Regions from separate parts of the Halobacillus trueperi genome, predicted to be linked through region 1. Evidence: riboswitches for the same ligand, from Rfam matches in the RefSeq annotation. Region 1 holds a riboswitch; each other region holds the start of a gene.
The links. Region 1 has a riboswitch for S-adenosylmethionine ahead of msrA (peptide-methionine (S)-S-oxide reductase MsrA). Riboswitches for the same ligand answer to the same signal wherever they lie in the genome.
Positions count from the first base shown of each region.

Region 1 (6,111 bases):
CTGAGTCTTCAAGAATAGGGAGCTTTAATTGAACACTTAGTTCCTGAACTTTTGTGTAATACTCTTTCTCGATTTACAGTGGTGATTCCTTTGTCACACGGGAGAAGAAAACTTTTTCTCAGTGAAAATGCACATAAATTTTTCAACACTGACACATACTCTCGATAAATTCATGTTATCTTTCGAGTAGGTCTATGAATATCTTAATAACAGAATGGTCACTAGCTCATTGACGTACAATCTCTTTCTTTTGAAAAATTTAAGGAGTTGGCTAATGTGAACCAATCCCATATGTTTCAAAACCTCACGCATAAAAAAATGAAGTTTGAAGAAGTGTTTTCTCATATTCTAACGTTCATGAAAAGTGAGCCCATCGGGGATTACAAGCTCATGATGGGGACCGATTCCCAAGTTCACCCCTCCCACACCCTGTTCATTACCGGTATTGTCATCCAACGAGTTGGAAAAGGAGCCTGGGCCTGTTTCCGCAAAGAAGTGGTACACAGAGAAATGACGACATTGCATGAACGTATTTCCTATGAAACGTCCTTAACGGAGCAAGTGGCTGCCTTATTTACGGAAGAGAAGAAGAATGATCTCATCGAAGTCGTCCTCCCTTATATTTATAAAGGAGCAACGTTTACAATCGAAGGTCACATTGATATCGGGAGTGGAGACCGAAACAGGACAAGAGTCTATGTAAACGAAATGATGGCAAGAATCGAGTCGCTCGGAATGGAAGCGAAGATCAAACCGGATTCCATAGTCGCAAGCAGTTACGCCAATCGATATACAAAGTAATGGAAGGTGATCATGGTTGTATCAAAAAGCCGTTACCTCTTGTGTGTTTGGAATCATGTCCATCTTTCTTCCTTTTATCGGTATCATTCTTGGATGGGTAGGGATACTTTTTGCAAATAAAGCTCTTGGTAAACTTTCCACCGAAGAACCGGGATACCGTTTCGCCTTAGGAGGGAAGGTATGTAGCATCCTTGGGATTTGCCTGCAGTTTTGTATCTTGATATTTATCCTTGCTGCCTATTTCTTTTTTATGAATCTGAATCTCTTTATGTAATACAAAAATACCAAAGCGCCCTCTGGATAGAGAGGGCGCTTTGTTCTTACGTATTATTTTTTTTCAATTCTTCAAGAACGTCAGACGGTTCGGCGCGATCTTTATAATCAGCCTTCGTATAGTCATACAAAATCGTCCCATCTGTATCAATGATATATGTTGCGGAGACAGGCAGGGTCCAAGTTTCGTCGCCATTATGTTTGTCCACTTGCAGCCCTTTGTCTTTATATACCTCTACAAGGTAATCTGGTAATTGGTACACTAAATTGTATTGATTGGCCACTTCATTCCCAACGTCGCTCAGCACATGATAGTTCAGTTGATTTTTCTCCTGTGTCGTCAGTGACTGATCGGGGGTTTGTGGACTAATCGCAATCAATTCAGCTCCTTCTCCATGAATCTCATCTAGGATTTGCTGATAGGCTCTCAGTTCCATGTTGCAATAAGGACACCATCCTCCGCGATAAAAAGTAAGGACGACCGGGCCACTTTTTAATTGTTCATAAAGCTCGACCGTTTCCCCCTTCGCGTCAGGCAAGTTGAAGTTTGGCGCTTTCTCTCCTGCTGACAAACCTTCTCCATCATTTGAAGATTCAAGTTCATCAATCGCCTTCTTCATTTTTTCTTGTATTTCATCAGGAGTTGCTTTCTTGAATTTTTCAATGTAATCGTTATAATGCTTTCTCATTTCTGTCTTCATGAAAAAACTCCTTTTCGGCGGATTCACTTTTCATTATATAGGGGTGCGACACTCGAAGAAACTGATTTGCTCTCTCTCGTCATCCATAAGGCAAGACCAACGGCTAATACCCCAGCTGTTAATTTACCAATAAGTACTGGGAAAATCATGTCCTTTTCTACACTAGCCACGAACGCAAAATGGCTGCCGATAACAAACGCCCCACTCACCGCAAACGCAGCATTGACCGTTTTCCCTCGTTCATCCATATCTTTCATCGTCGCTAACATGGGTAAGTGATGCGCCGTAGAAGCGATCAGCCCTGTTAAGGACGTAGCATTCATGCCTAACCTTTCACTCAGTTGTCCTATCCATCTCTCTCCCCGCTGATTGATGAAAGCGACAAGAGGATAAGCACCAGCTAATGTAACGGTAATCCTTCCAACGATGATGATCCCTTCCGATAAAGGAGCCATCCCCGGCAGGACAACGAACCCTGTCAACGTTTCGATAATAATGAGAGCAAGACCTGTAATGATGATGATTTCAATGGTTTTTCCGAAATAAGAAAATAACCGGATCGTTATGTTCGTGAACAACCATAATCCCGCCCCGATACAGGCGGAAAGCAAGATAGCCGGCGTCAAATTACGTAACATCCACGCCGCTTCATATCCTGCCAGTGCACCACCGACAAAGCATCCGATCGGAACCGTAACTAAACCTGCTAAAATTCCCTTTGAAAAGAAAGGCCGATCTTCCTTTTTTACAATCGTAAGCGCAACAGGAATTGTAAAAACAAGCGTCGGTCCCATCATCGTACCGAGGAGTGCCCAGGAAAAAGTGGCCGCTCCCTCGTCCACAGCTAGAGATTCTGCCAAAGGGTAGGCACCCATATCAATAGCAAGCATCATGGATGCAAACATCGACGGATCCGCCCCGAACCATAAAAACAACGGGCGGATGACAGGGGCCAGCCACTGGGACAGTACAGGTGCTAGGGATATGATCCCTACCATCGAAAGTGCAAGCGGTCCCATCATCATAAACGCTTCGTAAAAACGCCACCCGAGAGATAGGCGGTGATTAAGCACATAATAATCAAGGGCACCTAATACCATGAAGATACACATCACAATTAGAATCGCGTCATTAACCCACAAAAGCCCAGCCCCTTCCTTACATTTTTTAATCAATGTTTACGGGAACTTCTACACAGGGTAGGAGTTCTTCTATAATGGCTTGCTCGTCTTTACCCAGTGGATGCTGACATAGCCATTCAATTTTTTTATAAAGGAGAAGAAGAAATGGTACAAGCTCTGTTCATCGTTGCGGTCATTTTCATTGCAGCGAATCTCGTGTACTTTTTCACGAATAAAACATACAGAAAAAGCTACTTCAGCACGGCACTTTTTTTTCAATTATTTTTTGTACTGACAGGTGTATTACTAGGGTTTACGGTCCTCTACTATTTGCTATCTTTAGATGGAGTCATTCTAGTTACTAGTTTATCATCACGGGAACCTGTCGACCCAACCTTTTTGGACTTGCTTTACTTCAGTGGGGAAACCTTGTTGAGCGTAGGTTATGGTGACATGCTCCCTGTTGGGATGGCCCGTTTTTTTGCATTGCTTGAATCGGGAATCGGCATCCTTCTCCCTACAGCCTATTTCTTAAAAGCCATGGATGCATCCAGGCAAAAAGAAGATTAAGAAGGTTTACCTATATAAAAAGGACCCTCGCGAAAGGGTCCTTTCTTATTATCCAATGGAGCATGCGGCAGATCCATGCTTTTGTAAATATTTCTGGTGATGCTCTTCTGCTTCATAAAAAGTTGTGGCCTCTTCTACTTCTGTAACGATCGGGCGTTTGAAAATCCCTTTACCTTCCCATTCTTTAATTTTTTCTTCAGCAATGTACTTCTGGCTTGCATCCGAATAAAAAATGACAGAACGGTATTGGTGACCAACGTCGATTCCCTGCTTGTTGCGGGAAGTCGGATCGTGAGCTTCAAAGAAGATATTTACAAGTTCTGCATAAGTGATTACGGTTGGATCGTAGTTCACTTTCACAGATTCCGCGTGTCCACTCTTCCCTGCTTTAACTTGTTCGTATGTCGGGTTATCCAGATGGCCGCCAATATAACCGACCTTTGTTCCTGTCACCCCTTCAAATTTTTCAAAAAACGCTTCTACTCCCCAAAAACATCCTGCACCGAAAATAGCTGTTGCCATTTGACATCTTTCCTTTCCCTTAACGCAACTTCTATCGAGAGCCTTGACGGTTATGGTGCTTACACGAAAAGACCCCTTTTCTTATCCAGTAAGAAAAGGGGTCGCTAATATCCGCACGATCCTCTCATCTCTTAGAATGTTGATACATTCTACAGGAATTGGCACCGTTCTCGTCAATCCGTAGATTGATTCGATGGTTGCCGGGCATCAAAGGGCCAGTCCCTCCGCCTCTCTGGATAAGAAGTTTCCGTTATTTATTTTTGTTAGTATCCATAGTACTACGTTTTTGTAACGAAGTAAAGGATAATAGATTAAAAATTTCACAAGAATGCACATCAAGTTCTTTCTTGATTTCATTGTATTCAGAGCTTAACATGCTCATGCCTGTCTGTAAAAAAATCCGCTTCAGCTCAGCTCTGCCCTGTCGTGTAAACTTCTTCGAACGGCTGAACAATGACGAATCCATCGCCTTCAAACTCCATTTGAATGGATTCCCCACTTCCGCGTCCAATCAACGTTTTGAAACTGATGTCTGTTCTAAAATTCGGCTCCAAGTGCCCGGACCAGGCAACAGTAGCATGCGGGTCAGTGATTACAGGTTCTCCTGGACGGACTAGCAGCGTCAATGGTTCATAGTGCGAAGTAATCGCGACGCGTCCACTTCCGCTGAGGGTTACATTGAATAAACCACCAGATACCATTCCGGCCACTTTTTTCATCAGTTTTATATCCCAGTCAATGCTGGGCTCAAATGCCAGAAGGTCGTTTCCATTCACTGTGATTGTTTCATTATCCAGGTCAAAAATAGTAATCTTCTTGCCCTGGTCTGCAAGGTAAAGACGACCACGGCCAGTAGCCTTCATTAAAGAACTCCCTTCACCAGTCATCGCTTTTTTAAATAAACGACCAACGCCATGCTCAAGGATGCCCTCTCTTTCAAATTTGATATTTCCATTATAGGAAATCATCGCGCCTGCTTTGGCCCATACTTGATCAAGAAGATTCACCTCAAGGATTCTCGGGGTCTCCAGCTCAAAGTAATCATTCTCGGATTCATCCTGCTTCGTTTTTCTAATAAATTCATCGATGGAGTAGTCACTCATCATCTGTTCCTCCTTAGCATATTCTAAGAATATTTATGCTTCCTCATTGCTTCTATACCACGATGGATCAAAATCGAGTCCTAAAGTTTTCGGATCTTAGAGGCTATGATTTTAATGAGCCTTCGTCATTTACTATTCAATAAAGACGGACAAATTCCTACTGTAAATAAGGATTTTTATTCTCCCTCCAAATGCTTGTCAAACCAATCCAACACCTCAGGCGCATACTCTTTGAAATGCAGCCTTAGTCCGTGGTCCCCGTTTTCATATTCAACATACCGATGGAGATCATGCTCACTTTCCATTAAAGTTGCAAACAATCGCGCCTGTTCAATCGGAACTGTCCGATCTCTTTCTCCGTGAAGCATTAATATTGGTACATTGATGTCCTCTACCCAATGGATGGGAGCAAGTTCACGATACCAGCTTTCTTCTCCCCCTGGTTCTCCCATCAAACGTTCGATTTGTTTTTGAACAGGTTCAGGTTCTGTTAGATACAACTGCTTTAAATCGGTAATGGCTCCAATAACAGCGACAGCATCCACATCCATTTCTTGTTGAACGGCAAGCAAACTCATCCACCCGCCACAGGAATACCCTAGCATGACTGTTCGGTCTTCATCGACATGATTAAGCTCTGCCCCAACCTTCTTTAAATCCAGGACATCTCGGACAAAGTCTTTCTTTTCAGTAGGTTCAAACTTTCCTTCCGCATTTTCTCTGTAATGAGTCGCTAATACAGCATACCCCTGCTCTGCCCAGTAAGACAGATTTTTCAATTCTTGGGCCTCGGTCAACGAACTTTCCCCCACCCCTCCACGATTGTGAATAAGTAATGGAAGACTCCCTTCCACTTCATCCGGTTCTATCCAAAGCCCGGGAATTTCAACACCATTGCTTTTGTATGTAATGGAATATCCTGTAACACCTGGTACACCAATTTCTACCTCTTCCTTACTCTGCAGCAAGGTTTCTTCTTTAGCGTCTACAAAGAATACCACGGCACCGATAAAACAAAGG
Region 1 is NZ_QUAE01000013.1:61,708-67,818, forward strand. Features, by position in the region: gene DYE48_RS14705 (ribonuclease H-like YkuK family protein) at 292-801, shown strand; gene DYE48_RS14715 (peroxiredoxin-like family protein) at 1,122-1,775, opposite strand; gene eutH (ethanolamine utilization protein EutH) at 1,799-2,917, opposite strand; gene DYE48_RS14725 (ion channel) at 3,062-3,466, shown strand; gene msrA (peptide-methionine (S)-S-oxide reductase MsrA) at 3,515-3,988, opposite strand; SAM riboswitch class I at 4,110-4,231, opposite strand; gene DYE48_RS14735 (AIM24 family protein) at 4,399-5,091, opposite strand; gene DYE48_RS14740 (alpha/beta hydrolase family protein) at 5,268-6,111, opposite strand, start outside.

Region 2 (6,111 bases), on a different contig from region 1:
CATTTGGATCCACCTTGTGCATCTCAAATCGACTGATTGAAGATACAGGTACTTTTTCATTTGAGTCAGGCATACTCTTAGTAATAAGAAGTACAGACTTGCCTACTTGAAGGTAATAAGGGAGTTCGCATTAGTTCATATAGGAGGAGGGGGCTCTTTTGAAATTTTATACCATCAAACTCCCAAGGTTCGTCGGGGGTTTAGTGCGCGCAGTCATAAGTACATTTAAAAAAGATTAGGACCAAATCAAAAGGGAAAACTCCGGAGTACACATGGGCTGAGCTCCGGAGAGCATTACAAGCGCCCGTTTACTTATCTTTAGACAAATAAAAAAAAGCACCCAGAAAGGGTGCTTTTTTGTGAGCTCATAAGCTCAGTGTCCGCAATTATACGCGTTGTACTTTGCCTGACTTAAGTTCACGTGCTGTTACGTAAACTTTTTGAGGCTTGCCATCCACAAGGATGCGAACTTTTTGAACATTAGCTTTAAATTTACGTTTATTAGCGTTCATCGCGTGTGAACGGTGGTTACCTGAACGGGTACCTTTACCAGATAGAACACTTCTGCGTGCCATGAAAATCCCTCCTGTTACATACATAAATCATCAGATACTTAGTAACTTTATCATATAGAAAACGTGTTTGCAATAATCTAGTCAGAATTATATCAAGAATTTTTTCTTGACAGAACTTATGAATTGTTACACAGTATAGTAGGGATATCCAGGTCATTTTCTTACCATTGAACAGAAATTCATTTCACATTTTTGTGTTATAATAGGGTAGGATTAATGAGGATTATAAAGGAGGATCTATTATGTCTGTTGATTTAAATAACCAATATGGTCATATTACTATTAGCAATGAAGTCATTTCAACGATTGCTGGAGGAGCTGCTGTCGAGTGCTACGGCATCGTCGGGATGGCATCTAAAAATCAGATCCGTGATGGTTTATCTGAAATGCTCCGCAAAGAGAATTTTTCCAGAGGAGTCGTTGTCAGACAGGATGAAGATCGCCTCCATATAGACATGTACATTATCGTGAGCTACGGTACGAAAATTTCCGAAGTCGCTCATAATGTCCAATCACAAGTAAAATACACACTAAACAAAACAGTTGGTTTGTCCGTGGATTCTGTGAATATTTTCATTCAGGGAGTTCGTGTGACAACTGAATAGATCGCGGTTGTAGTCAAAGGAGGAAGTAAGTGTGACGTTACAAAAGTTAGACGGCAAGACGCTTGCCGAAATGATCTTGCAAGGAGCTCATCATTTAAAGCAGAACTCACAAATGATCGATGCTTTGAATGTTTTCCCTGTACCGGATGGAGATACGGGGACGAATATGAATCTGTCCATGACTTCTGGAGCTGAAGAAGTACGGAATGTGGACCAGAATCATGTAGGAACAGTGGCCCAATCTTTATCCAAAGGTCTCTTAATGGGAGCGCGTGGTAACTCAGGTGTTATTCTCTCCCAAATTTTCCGGGGTTTTTCAAAGGCGATTGAAGGTAAAGAAGTCATTACAACCAAAGACTTTTCGGACGCTCTTCAAGGCGGGGCCGCCACAGCATATAAAGCCGTCATGAAACCTGTGGAAGGAACCATTCTTACTGTAGCAAGAGAGACTGCCGAAGCATCTGTCGAGATTGCTAAAAAAGAAGATGACTTCATTCCATTCATCGAAGGAGTCGTTCAAGCAGCGAAAAAATCATTGAAGCATACGCCTGAACTGCTTCCAGTATTGAAAGAAGTGGGTGTAGTAGATAGTGGCGGTCAGGGCCTTGTCACGATTTATGAAGGTTTCCTAGCCAACTTAAAAGGGGAAGAGGTTCCTGATCTTGATGATACAGTATCGATGGATGACATGGTCAACGCTGAACACCACAAGCTAAATCAGGATTTCATGAATACAGAGGATATTGAATTTGGCTATTGCACAGAATTCATGGTCAAATTTGAAGAAGATAAACTTGCTGAACATCCATATGATGAAGAAGCCTTCCGTAATGAGCTCAGTGAAATGGGCGATTCTCTGCTTGTCGTTTCTGATGAAGACTTGATCAAAGTCCATGTCCACGTGGAATATCCAGGTGAAGCGATGACCTTGGGGCAAAGATACGGCAGTCTTGTCAACATGAAGATCGAGAATATGCGTGAGCAGCATACGTCGATCGTTGGTGACAAAAAGAAAGCCAAGCCAAAGTCAGAGGAAAAAGCAGAGTACGGAATCGTGACAGTAAGCATGGGAGACGGAATCAAGAAATTGTTTGAAAGTCTTGGAGCTACTGTTGTCATCCAGGGCGGTCAAACAATGAACCCGAGTACTCAAGATCTTTCAGAAGCGATTAAAGAAGCACATGCGAAACGAGTGCTTGTCTTGCCGAATAACAAGAATATCGTCATGGCTGCTGAACAAGCGGCAGAATTAGCGGATGTAGAGGTGGCTGTCATTCCATCGAAAACGATTCCTCAAGGGATGAGCGCCCTTCTTGGGTTCAACCCGGAAGCGGATCTTGATGCGAATAAAGAGGAAATGCTCAGCCTCATGGCTGAAGTGAAGACAGGTCAAATTACGTACGCCGTCAGAGATACACAAATTGATGGGTTGGACATTTCTAAAGGCCATTTCATGGGAATCGCCGATGGCAAAATCTCCGCTACAGATCAAGATGCATTGACGACTGCTAAAACGTTGTTGAATCAAATGATCGACGAAGATGAAGATGAAATTCTGACCATCTTGACAGGTGAAGAAGTCGACGAAAAAGATGTAGCAGAACTTGAATCATTCATAGAAGAAACGTATGAAGATCTGGAAGTGGAAATCCACAATGGTGGACAGCCGATTTACTCCTATATCTTTTCAATCGAATAAAACGTGCAGGAACGCAGCTGTTGGGGCTGCGTTTCTTTTATGCTTGTTTTCGAACCACCTTGACTCGAAGATGGTTTCGAATAGAAAAAACAACAATTAAGAGATAGCCGGATAGCAGGCAAGTGTACACAAACGTTAAGATCGAATCACTGACTTGGATCGAAGAAAGTAAAGTCCTCGAATTTGTAAGTATGATAAAACCTCCGGCCAATACACCTAGAACAGAAGAAGGAAGGGTTTTGACAAGCCAGGCGGCGATGGGTGCCGCCACAACACCGCCTATAACGAAAGATGAAATGAGCAGCCAGCTGAACTGGTCATGACCTAAAAAAATCAAAAAACCAGCCGTGGCTGAAATCGTTACCAGAAATTCGCTCGTATCCACCGTCCCGATGACTTTCCTTGGAGCGATCCCTGATTTAGAAAGAAGCGCAGGTGTATTCACAGGCCCCCATCCACCCCCTCCGACACTATCCAAAAAACCCCCGGCAATTCCAAGTGGCAAGAGGAAACGTTTGTTTACAGACTTTTTTTCTTTGGTATTTGTTTTTTTCGAAAGGTATAGGAAACGAAAAATGATATAAATCCCTAGTGTGAGTAGGAATATGGATATGTAAGGTCTAATGAATTCCCCTGATATATAGCTTAAAAATGCCGCCCCTAAAAAGGCACTGATGGCACCAGGAACTGCGATAATCATGACAAGGCGTTTGTCTACATTTCCAAATTTATAGTGGGAAAAGCCTGAAACAGCCGTTGTGGCGATCTGAGACATATGGATGGAAGCGGATGCTACAGCAGGAGCAAGTCCATAGGATAAGAGAATGGTTGATGAGCTCAGCCCAAACCCCATGCCGAGTGCTCCATCCATCAGTTGAGCAACAAAACCAATGAGAGCGAAAATCGTCAGTTTTTGCAAAGTGTACCACTCCTTTTAAATAGTTCAATGTGTGGAAAAATATATTTCATTATTCCTATGCATTTACTAGGTTTTATAATCAAAAAAAATAAAACTCCCCCATCTGAAAGAAGGGGGAGTAATCCGCACCTTATCTTTCAGCCTTCTGGCTGCTGGAATGAGCACCTTCTTAAAGGTTGCTGCGGGATAGTTAGACCAGGTTCCTCCCCCGACTCTTCATAAGGATCGTATGAGTGATTTTAAGAATAATTCTAAAACTAACGGACATGGTTTTATTTGTCAATCATATAGTATAAAAAAACATAAAAAATTGTGATTTTTCTAAAAAGCATTGACATATGATGCTAAGGAGCATAAGATTTGTATCAACTTGTTTTTCAGAAAATTTCATACCTTTTCTTATCTAGAGAGGTGGAGGGACTGGCCCTTCGAAGCCTCGGCAACGGATCTACACAGATACTGTGCCAATTCCAGCAAGTGTTAAGCGCTTGAGAAGATAAGGAGAATGTAGTTTACATTTATTCGTAAATGCCTTTCTTCTTATCGCGAAGAAAGGCATTTTTGCTTTAAGAAAGGAGGATGAAATGAAACAACCACTCGTCACGTACCAATCTTTTGAAAATCCATTTGAAGGGGATCCACCGAAAGACGACGATACCAAAGGAGCAGCGGAAGTCATTCGCTGGGCTTACACTCAATATGAGGACATTGTGTATGCCTGCAGTTTCGGAGCAGAAGGTATCGTTCTCATTGATTTGATTTCCAAGGAGAAGCCGGATGCCGAAGTCGTTTTTCTTGATACAGAAATCCATTTTCAAGAAACCTATCAGCTTATTGAAAAAGTGAAAAAGAGGTACCCGAAGTTAAACATAACGATGAAAAAACCTGAGATTACTCTGGAAGAACAAGCTGAGAAATTCGGATCCGCCCTTTGGAAACGGAAGCCGGATCAATGTTGTTACATCCGTAAAATTAAACCACTCGAAGATGCCCTAAGCGGGAGGAAAGCATGGCTGTCGGGACTGAGACGTGAACAATCCCCCAGTCGTCAGAATACGAATTTCGTTAACAAGGATGAGAGATTTAAATCCATAAAAGTATGCCCCTTGATTCACTGGACGTGGGAAGACGTATGGCAATATATCCGACTAAATAGGTTGGATTACAATGAATTGCACGATCGAAATTATCCCAGTGTCGGATGCATCCCATGTACCGCTCAAGCTTCAGATGATGGGAGGTCAGGCAGATGGGAAGGGTTCAATAAAACTGAATGTGGGTTACACACAGCAGAGTCTGTAGAAGAGGAAAATTCATAAAGGAGGAATTTGCATGTCGATTATAACCCCGCACGGTGGAGTGCTTGTAAACAGGTGGAAGGAAACGAGACCGGAGGAGCTGCCGGAAGATATTATCGAGCTTGATTCAATGGCATTAAGTGATGTCGGTTTAATTGCAAATGGTGCTTATAGTCCTTTAAAAGGGTTTATGAACAAAGAAGACTATGAATCTGTCGTTGATACGATGAGGTTGAAAGATGGCACTCCATGGAGTATTCCTATTACGCTCCCGATCACAGAGGCACAGGTTCAGACGCTTGGAAAGAAAGCGCAGTTGGTCAAGGACGGGATTGTATATGGGACGATTACGATAACAGATCGATTTAAACCGGATAAGGAAAAGGAAGCTCAAAACGTGTACTTAACAAAAGAATCTGCTCACCCCGGTGTGAAAAAATTATTCGACAGAGGAGACTGGTATGCAGCAGGTGAAATCGAAGTATTTCAAAAACCTCCTTACGAACATGGGAAATCATTTTATCTAGATCCAAAAGAATCAAGGGAGCTTTTTCAACAACTCGGTTGGAAAAAGGTCGTAGGTTTCCAAACACGAAACCCTGTTCATAGAGCTCACGAATATATCCAGAAAGCTGCGCTTGAGACAGTGGATGGATTGTTTTTAAATCCGCTGGTGGGCGAAACGAAAAGTGATGATATTCCCAGTGATGTCCGGATGAAGAGTTATCAAGTTCTTCTAGAGAACTATTACCCAAAAGAAAGAGTCACTTTGGCCGTATTCAATGCTGCGATGAGGTACGCAGGGCCGCGGGAGGCGATCTTTCATGCGATCGTCAGGAAGAATTTCGGGTGCTCTCATTTCATTGTCGGACGTGATCACGCAGGGGTCGGTGATTACTATGGCACATATGATGCACAGAAAATCTTCAGCCATTACGAAAATGGGGAACTTGGCATTACTCCTCTTTTCTTTGAACACAGTTTTTACTGTAAAGCCTGTGAATCGATGGCTTCT
Region 2 is NZ_QUAE01000027.1:32,131-38,241, reverse strand. Features, by position in the region: gene DYE48_RS19145 (thiamine diphosphokinase) at 1-110, shown strand, start outside; gene spoVM (stage V sporulation protein SpoVM) at 159-239, shown strand; gene rpmB (50S ribosomal protein L28) at 387-575, opposite strand; gene DYE48_RS19130 (Asp23/Gls24 family envelope stress response protein) at 818-1,180, shown strand; gene DYE48_RS19125 (DAK2 domain-containing protein) at 1,212-2,879, shown strand; gene DYE48_RS19120 (sulfite exporter TauE/SafE family protein) at 2,917-3,798, opposite strand; SAM riboswitch class I at 3,926-4,023, opposite strand; SAM riboswitch class I at 4,195-4,301, shown strand; gene DYE48_RS19115 (phosphoadenylyl-sulfate reductase) at 4,383-5,117, shown strand; gene sat (sulfate adenylyltransferase) at 5,131-6,111, shown strand, end outside.
Region 2: it holds a riboswitch for S-adenosylmethionine, as region 1 does, so the genes downstream of both, DYE48_RS19120 (sulfite exporter TauE/SafE family protein) here and msrA (peptide-methionine (S)-S-oxide reductase MsrA) in region 1, are expected to answer to the same signal.

Region 3 (6,111 bases), on a different contig from region 1:
ACATTGCCGACGTTATCAATACTTCTATATTCAATCGTTGTCGATCCTTCTTGATCTAACTTAATAGGATCACTATAGTCTTTCCAATCACCATCATTGATTTTATATTCGATGGAAGATACGCCTGACAGCTCATCTGAAGATGATAAGGTTAGCGCAACATCCTGACTGGACCAGTCCACCGGTACTTCTTCAGCTGTGGTCACTGGTGCGGTTTTGTCCACTTTAATCACTTTGCTTTGTGTCGCTTCAACGTTTCCTGCATGATCGATGCTACGAAATTCTACATTGTTGCTTCCTTCTTCTTCAACGAGAATAGAAGTATCGTAGGTTACCCATTCTTTTTCGTTCACCCTATATTCCGTTTTTGAGACACCTGACAAACCATCGGAAGAACTTAACGTTACTTCTACATTGGTATTATGCCATTCATCATTCACAGAACTCATTGTAGTTTCTGGGACTCCAAAATCAAGATTAACATCGACAGTCTGAATTTCTTCCTGGTTCCCTGCTTGATCTGTACTTCGATATTCAATGACATGTTTACCTTCTTCATCGATCGTAATAGGTGTATCGTAGGCAGTCCACTCACCTTCGTTCATTCTATACTCAATAGAACTTACACCTGAAGATTCGTCCCTAGACGTTAAGGATAGTTCGATTTCTTCATTACCCCAGCCAGAAGGAATTTCAGAAGTTGTCGTCACCGGCGATGTTTTATCTATTTTGATGATCTCGGTTTGAATTTCCTCTATATTTCCAGCATGGTCTACGCTTCGGTAATCAAGCTGAACTTCGCCTTCCTGGCTAATTTCGAAAGCCTCTGTATATTCGGTCCAGCTTCCTTCATTTATCCGATACTCTACCTTTTTGATGCCGGCTTCTTCATCGGTTGCGCTTAAATTAGCTGTAACATTTGAAGGGTACCATTCATTCTTCATTGGAGTGGAAGAGGTTATATCCAAGCTTGTTATTGGGGCAATCTTGTCCGTTTCTTCTACGACTACATCATACGAACTGAAATCTACATATTCTGAGGTTTCTCGTTTATACTCTGAACCACCATAAGAGTTGTTGTAATAATAATGGTTATCTTGTTCATCTAATACGTATAAAAAATCTATTTTCCAATGTCCCGAAACATCATATTCTCCAATTTCGAAACTACCTTCGTATTTCCCAGTTGCAGAGTTCATATTTAATGTTATGTGCTTGGCTGCTGTTCCTTCAGGTGCTTCATACCTAATACTGACCCTTTTCACACCTGATAAATTATCATTTACATTAGCGGCTACCTTTACGATTTCCCCCCTTGTCACATTTGTGGGGTTTACACGAAGATCGTCAAGCTTAGGTGGCTCTTTATCTTCTTTCGTTCCAGAAACTACTACATCATACGAACTGAAATCTACATATTCTGAAGTTTCTCGTTTATACTCTGAACCACCATAAGAGTTGTTGTAATAGTAATGATTATCTTGTTCATCTAATACGTATAAAAAATCTATTTTCCAATGTCCTGAAACATCATATTCTCCAATTTCAAAACTACCTTCATATTTTCCCGTTGCAGAATTCATATTTAATGTTATGTGCTTGGCCGCTGTCCCTTCAGGTGCTTCATACCTGATACTGACTCTTTCCACACCTGATAAATTATCACTCACATCAGCTGATACCTTTACTATATCCCCTATCGTCACGTTTCTAGGTGTTACTTGCAGTTCTTTTAGCATAGGCGGCTCTTTATCTTCTTCTGTTCCAAACACTACTACATCATACGAACTGAAATCTACATATTCTGAGGTTTCCCGTTTATACTCTGAACCACCATAAGAGTTGTTGTAATAGTAATGGTTATCTTGTTCATCTAACACGTATAAGAAATCTATTTTCCAATGTCCCGAGACATCATATCTTCCAATTTCAAAACTACCTTCATATTTTCCCGTTGCAGAATTCATATTTAATGTTATGTGCTTGGCTGCTGTTCCTTCAGGTGCTTCATACCTAATACTGACTCTTTTCACACCCGATAGATCATCGCTCACATCAGCTGTAACCTTCACTTCATCCCCAACCGAAGCCTCCTGTTTTGATACAGTCAACATATTCAATGTGGGTGGAGTAACATCCGAACCTGCATGACTAACCCCTGGAGCTCCCAGCGAGACAATAAGCGCCAGAATGGCAAGCACAAGAACATGCTCTATTTTTCCTTTTTTAAATAACATACACTCACTCTCCTCTTTCTTTTACGAAGAAAAAACCTTCTCTTTATGTATTCACACATTATTTACACAATCTCTATTTTAGTATAAAAGCATGATGAATTGTTAATTATTTTTAAATAAATACGACTAAAGTTTTTAAATCAAAACAACACTTAAGCTTCATTTAATAAGCTTTAATAACCAATAAAAAATGGCGTAGTACCATCCATAAACGGTTGATACTACGCTAGCCTTTAGTTCGATCTTACAGTTAAAGTTAGCACTATCATTTACTAAGCAAAAAGTCTGTCTGCATTCTCTTACAGACACTCAAAGAGGTGAAATTGAATAAATCTATTATTGATTCAAATTAAATCCATATAAATACTCGACCAACTTGTTAAATTCATCATCAGAGGAACACTCAATTTGTAGATCAATAAAAGTCATCACAACTTCTTCATCCTCAAACGGGAAATGGCTGTTATCTACATTGGTTAGGATTTCCCGCTTGGATAATCCCTTTTTAAGTAAAACATCAACGGCCTGTTTCATCGAAGATACTTCTGCCATGTGTATGCCCCCTTATTTGATATCTTTCCTCGCTTCTGCATCCCTTCGTCAGGTTCTTTTTAATGTTAGGAATAGCGAGGATGACAAGAATTAACGTAGATTCTTGTACTAAATATTTACTACACTATTCATCCAAATTCCTGCTTCTCCTAGAAAAAACGACTTTACAATTAAGAATAAACTTAGCTGGTAATCAACAACATAAGTCTCCAAAAAACACAAATACATATGAAATCGATAAAGATACGAAATACTAGCGAAAAACACTGCTGTTAAGCTTTCTTTTCGTTTTCTAACACGCTTGAGATTGGGCGCCAAATAAAATTAATTTTCACACTTTTCTATAAAATCCATTGACACTGATCCTTTCCCTTGCTAACATGGCACTTAACCAAATAACGAAAGAACATCTTATCCAGAGAGGTGGAGGGACTGGCCCTGTGAAACCCGGCAACCGCTATATTGATAGCATGGTGCCAAATCCTACTGAGTGAATGCTCAGGAAGATAAGAGATTTACATAATCTCTAGCCTCTCTATCACTGATAGAGAGGTTTTATATTTTCAATTGAATAATGTTTTCTTATCCAGAGAGGCAGAGGGACTGGCCCGTTGACGCCCGGCAACCATCAAGCATTCGCTTGAAAAGGTGCTAATTCCTGCAGGAGATGATCCTGGAAGATAAGAAGAGCCAAGAGCCCTCTTCTTATTTTTGTGAAGAGGGCTCTTTCTATTTTTAAAAAAGGAGTGGCTACATAGATGAGTATCGTACTTTTAGATGGCATTCGTACCCCGTTCGGTAAATGGAAAGGGGCTTTGAAAAAGAAATCCGCAGCAGAACTCGGATCGCACGCATTAAACGCTCTAATTGAGAGAAATCCGATAGCCGAAAAGGCGGATGGTGTGTTGCTTGCTCAAGTGATCCAGGCTGGCGGTGGCCAAAACCCTGCGAGGCAAGTCGCTTATAAGGCAGGGGTAGACATCGGTTCACCCGCTATCACATTGAACAATGTCTGCTTAGGGGGAATCGCTACAATCACGGATGCCTCCCGTAGACTGCAGCTGAACGAAGGAGAATTATACATTGTCGGTGGCTTCGACTCGATGACGAATGCTCCTCATACCGCTCCAGTAAGGGCCTCTGCAGGACTCGGTCATAGCATCCTCAAAGACACGTTACTTAACGACGGCTTGTGGTGCGCCTTAACGGATGTATCGATGGGAGCTCTTACCGATGAGAAAAACCGCTCCTTTGAAATCAGTCGAGAAGAACAAGATGAATATGCTGCCCTTTCTCAGCAACGAGCAGCTAAGGCTCAAGAAACAGGATGGCTGCAGCCGGAAATCGCTCCTTTTGCAGGTTTGCTTGAAGAAGATGAAGGCATCCGCAAAGGAACGACAGTCGAGAAGTTATCCAACCTCTCCCCCGCCTTTTCCAACGAAGGCACGATTACGGCAGGCAATGCGTCACAGATGACGGACGGGGCGAGCGTTGGGATCGTTACCACGAAAGAGAAAGCTGAATCACTCGGGCAGAATCCGTTGGCTGAAATCATCGATTGGTCAGAGATTGCCGGACCAGATCCGAGTTTACAGACGAAACCATCGCAGGCGATCCAAGAACTATTAGATAGACACCAGTTGACGACTGACGATATCGATCTGTTTGAAATTAATGAAGCGTTTGCCAGTGTGGTGATCGCCAGCTGCCGCGAGCTTGGCATCGATTATGACCGGGTCAATGTCAATGGTGGCGCAATCGCTCTTGGTCACCCGTTAGGCGGCACAGGATTCCGGCTCGTCTTGACCCTTGCCAATGAACTGAAACGGCGCGGCGGAGGAAAAGGGATCGCTTCCCTTTGCGGCGGTGGCGGCCAGGGAATGGCCCTGTTGATTGAAGTTCCTCATTCATAACCCGAAAGGAGATAGATCTAATGACTACATCGATTACCGCTCAGCGTTCCCCTTATCTATGGGAGCCATCGAGCGAAAGAATAGAACAATCGCATATCAAAGCCTTTGCTGAATTTACCGGCCAGCCGCTTTTTCCATATGAACGGTTCCACCGTTGGTCCGTTTCCCACCTCTCTGAATTTTGGTCAGCTGTTTGGGATTATGCAGGAATTATCGGAGAGAAAGGTGACCGTGTGTTTATCCCTGGACCTTCGATGCCCGATAGTACATGGTTTCCGGAAGCACGGTTGAATTTCGCTGAAAACCTGCTGCGTGGATCTCTGGATCGGACCGTTGCCTATGAAGCAAATGAGACAGGGGTTCAACGAAGCATCACTTTAGAAGAGCTGAGGCAATCCGTAGCCAAAGCCCAGGAAGGGTTAAAACAGTTAGGTGTGCAAAAAGGCGATTGTGTCGCCGGAGTCACGACGAACAATATCCAGGGGTTGGTCGCCCTGCTTGCGACCACCTCCCTCGGGGCGACATGGACCTCCTGTTCCCCGGACTTCGGGACGAAAGGAATCGTCGACCGCATTGGTCAGGTGAAACCGAAAGTATTATTTGCTACTACCTCTTATCAATATAAGCAGAAACCATTCGATATCGTGGACAAAATCAAACAGACAACGGAGCATCTTGAAGGACTATCCGCCCTCGTCACGTTCGGAGGCGAAACTTCTATAGAAGGACTCCAATCTCTATCCTGGGACGAGCTTTGCAACAATGAAGCCAGTGAGCCGACGTTCGAACCCGTCCCTTTTGACCATCCCTTATATATTTTATATACATCAGGAACAACGGGATTGCCGAAAGCGATCGTCCACTCGGTCGGCGGGACGCTCCTGCAACATGTAAAAGAGCACCAGCTCCATTGTGATGTCCAGCAAAATGATGTGTTGTTCTGGTACACGAATACCGCCTGGATGATGTATCCATGGCTCGTTTCAGGGTTAGCCAGTGAAGCGGCAATCCTGTTGTATGATGGCTCTCCTGTAAGGCAGGATTCCCTCACCCATTTGTGGGACATTGCGGATGAAGTCGGCATCACCCATTTCGGCACAAGCCCTAAGTATTTAGATACATTGATGAAAGCAGGCGTCGATCTGAAAAGCAGTCATTCTCTCGACACTTTGAAAAGTCTGCTATCCTGCGGAGCTCCACTAGCACCTGAACAGTACAACTGGATCTATCAAACCATCAAACAGGATCTGTTCCTTGCTTCCATTTCCGGCGGAACAGAAATCATCGGCTGTTTTGTGATGGGATCACCCGTTCATCCATTGAAGCGAGGCGAAATCGCATGCAAAGCTTTAGGAATGGCGGTTGATGTATTGGATGAGCGAGGAGCATCGGTTTACGAAGAGAAGGGT
Region 3 is NZ_QUAE01000025.1:38,450-44,560, reverse strand. Features, by position in the region: gene DYE48_RS18725 (S-layer homology domain-containing protein) at 1-2,237, opposite strand, end outside; gene DYE48_RS18720 (hypothetical protein) at 2,574-2,789, opposite strand; SAM riboswitch class I at 3,198-3,302, shown strand; SAM riboswitch class I at 3,369-3,476, shown strand; gene DYE48_RS18715 (thiolase family protein) at 3,548-4,702, shown strand; gene DYE48_RS18710 (acetoacetate--CoA ligase) at 4,723-6,111, shown strand, end outside.
Region 3: it holds a riboswitch for S-adenosylmethionine, as region 1 does, so the genes downstream of both, DYE48_RS18715 (thiolase family protein) here and msrA (peptide-methionine (S)-S-oxide reductase MsrA) in region 1, are expected to answer to the same signal.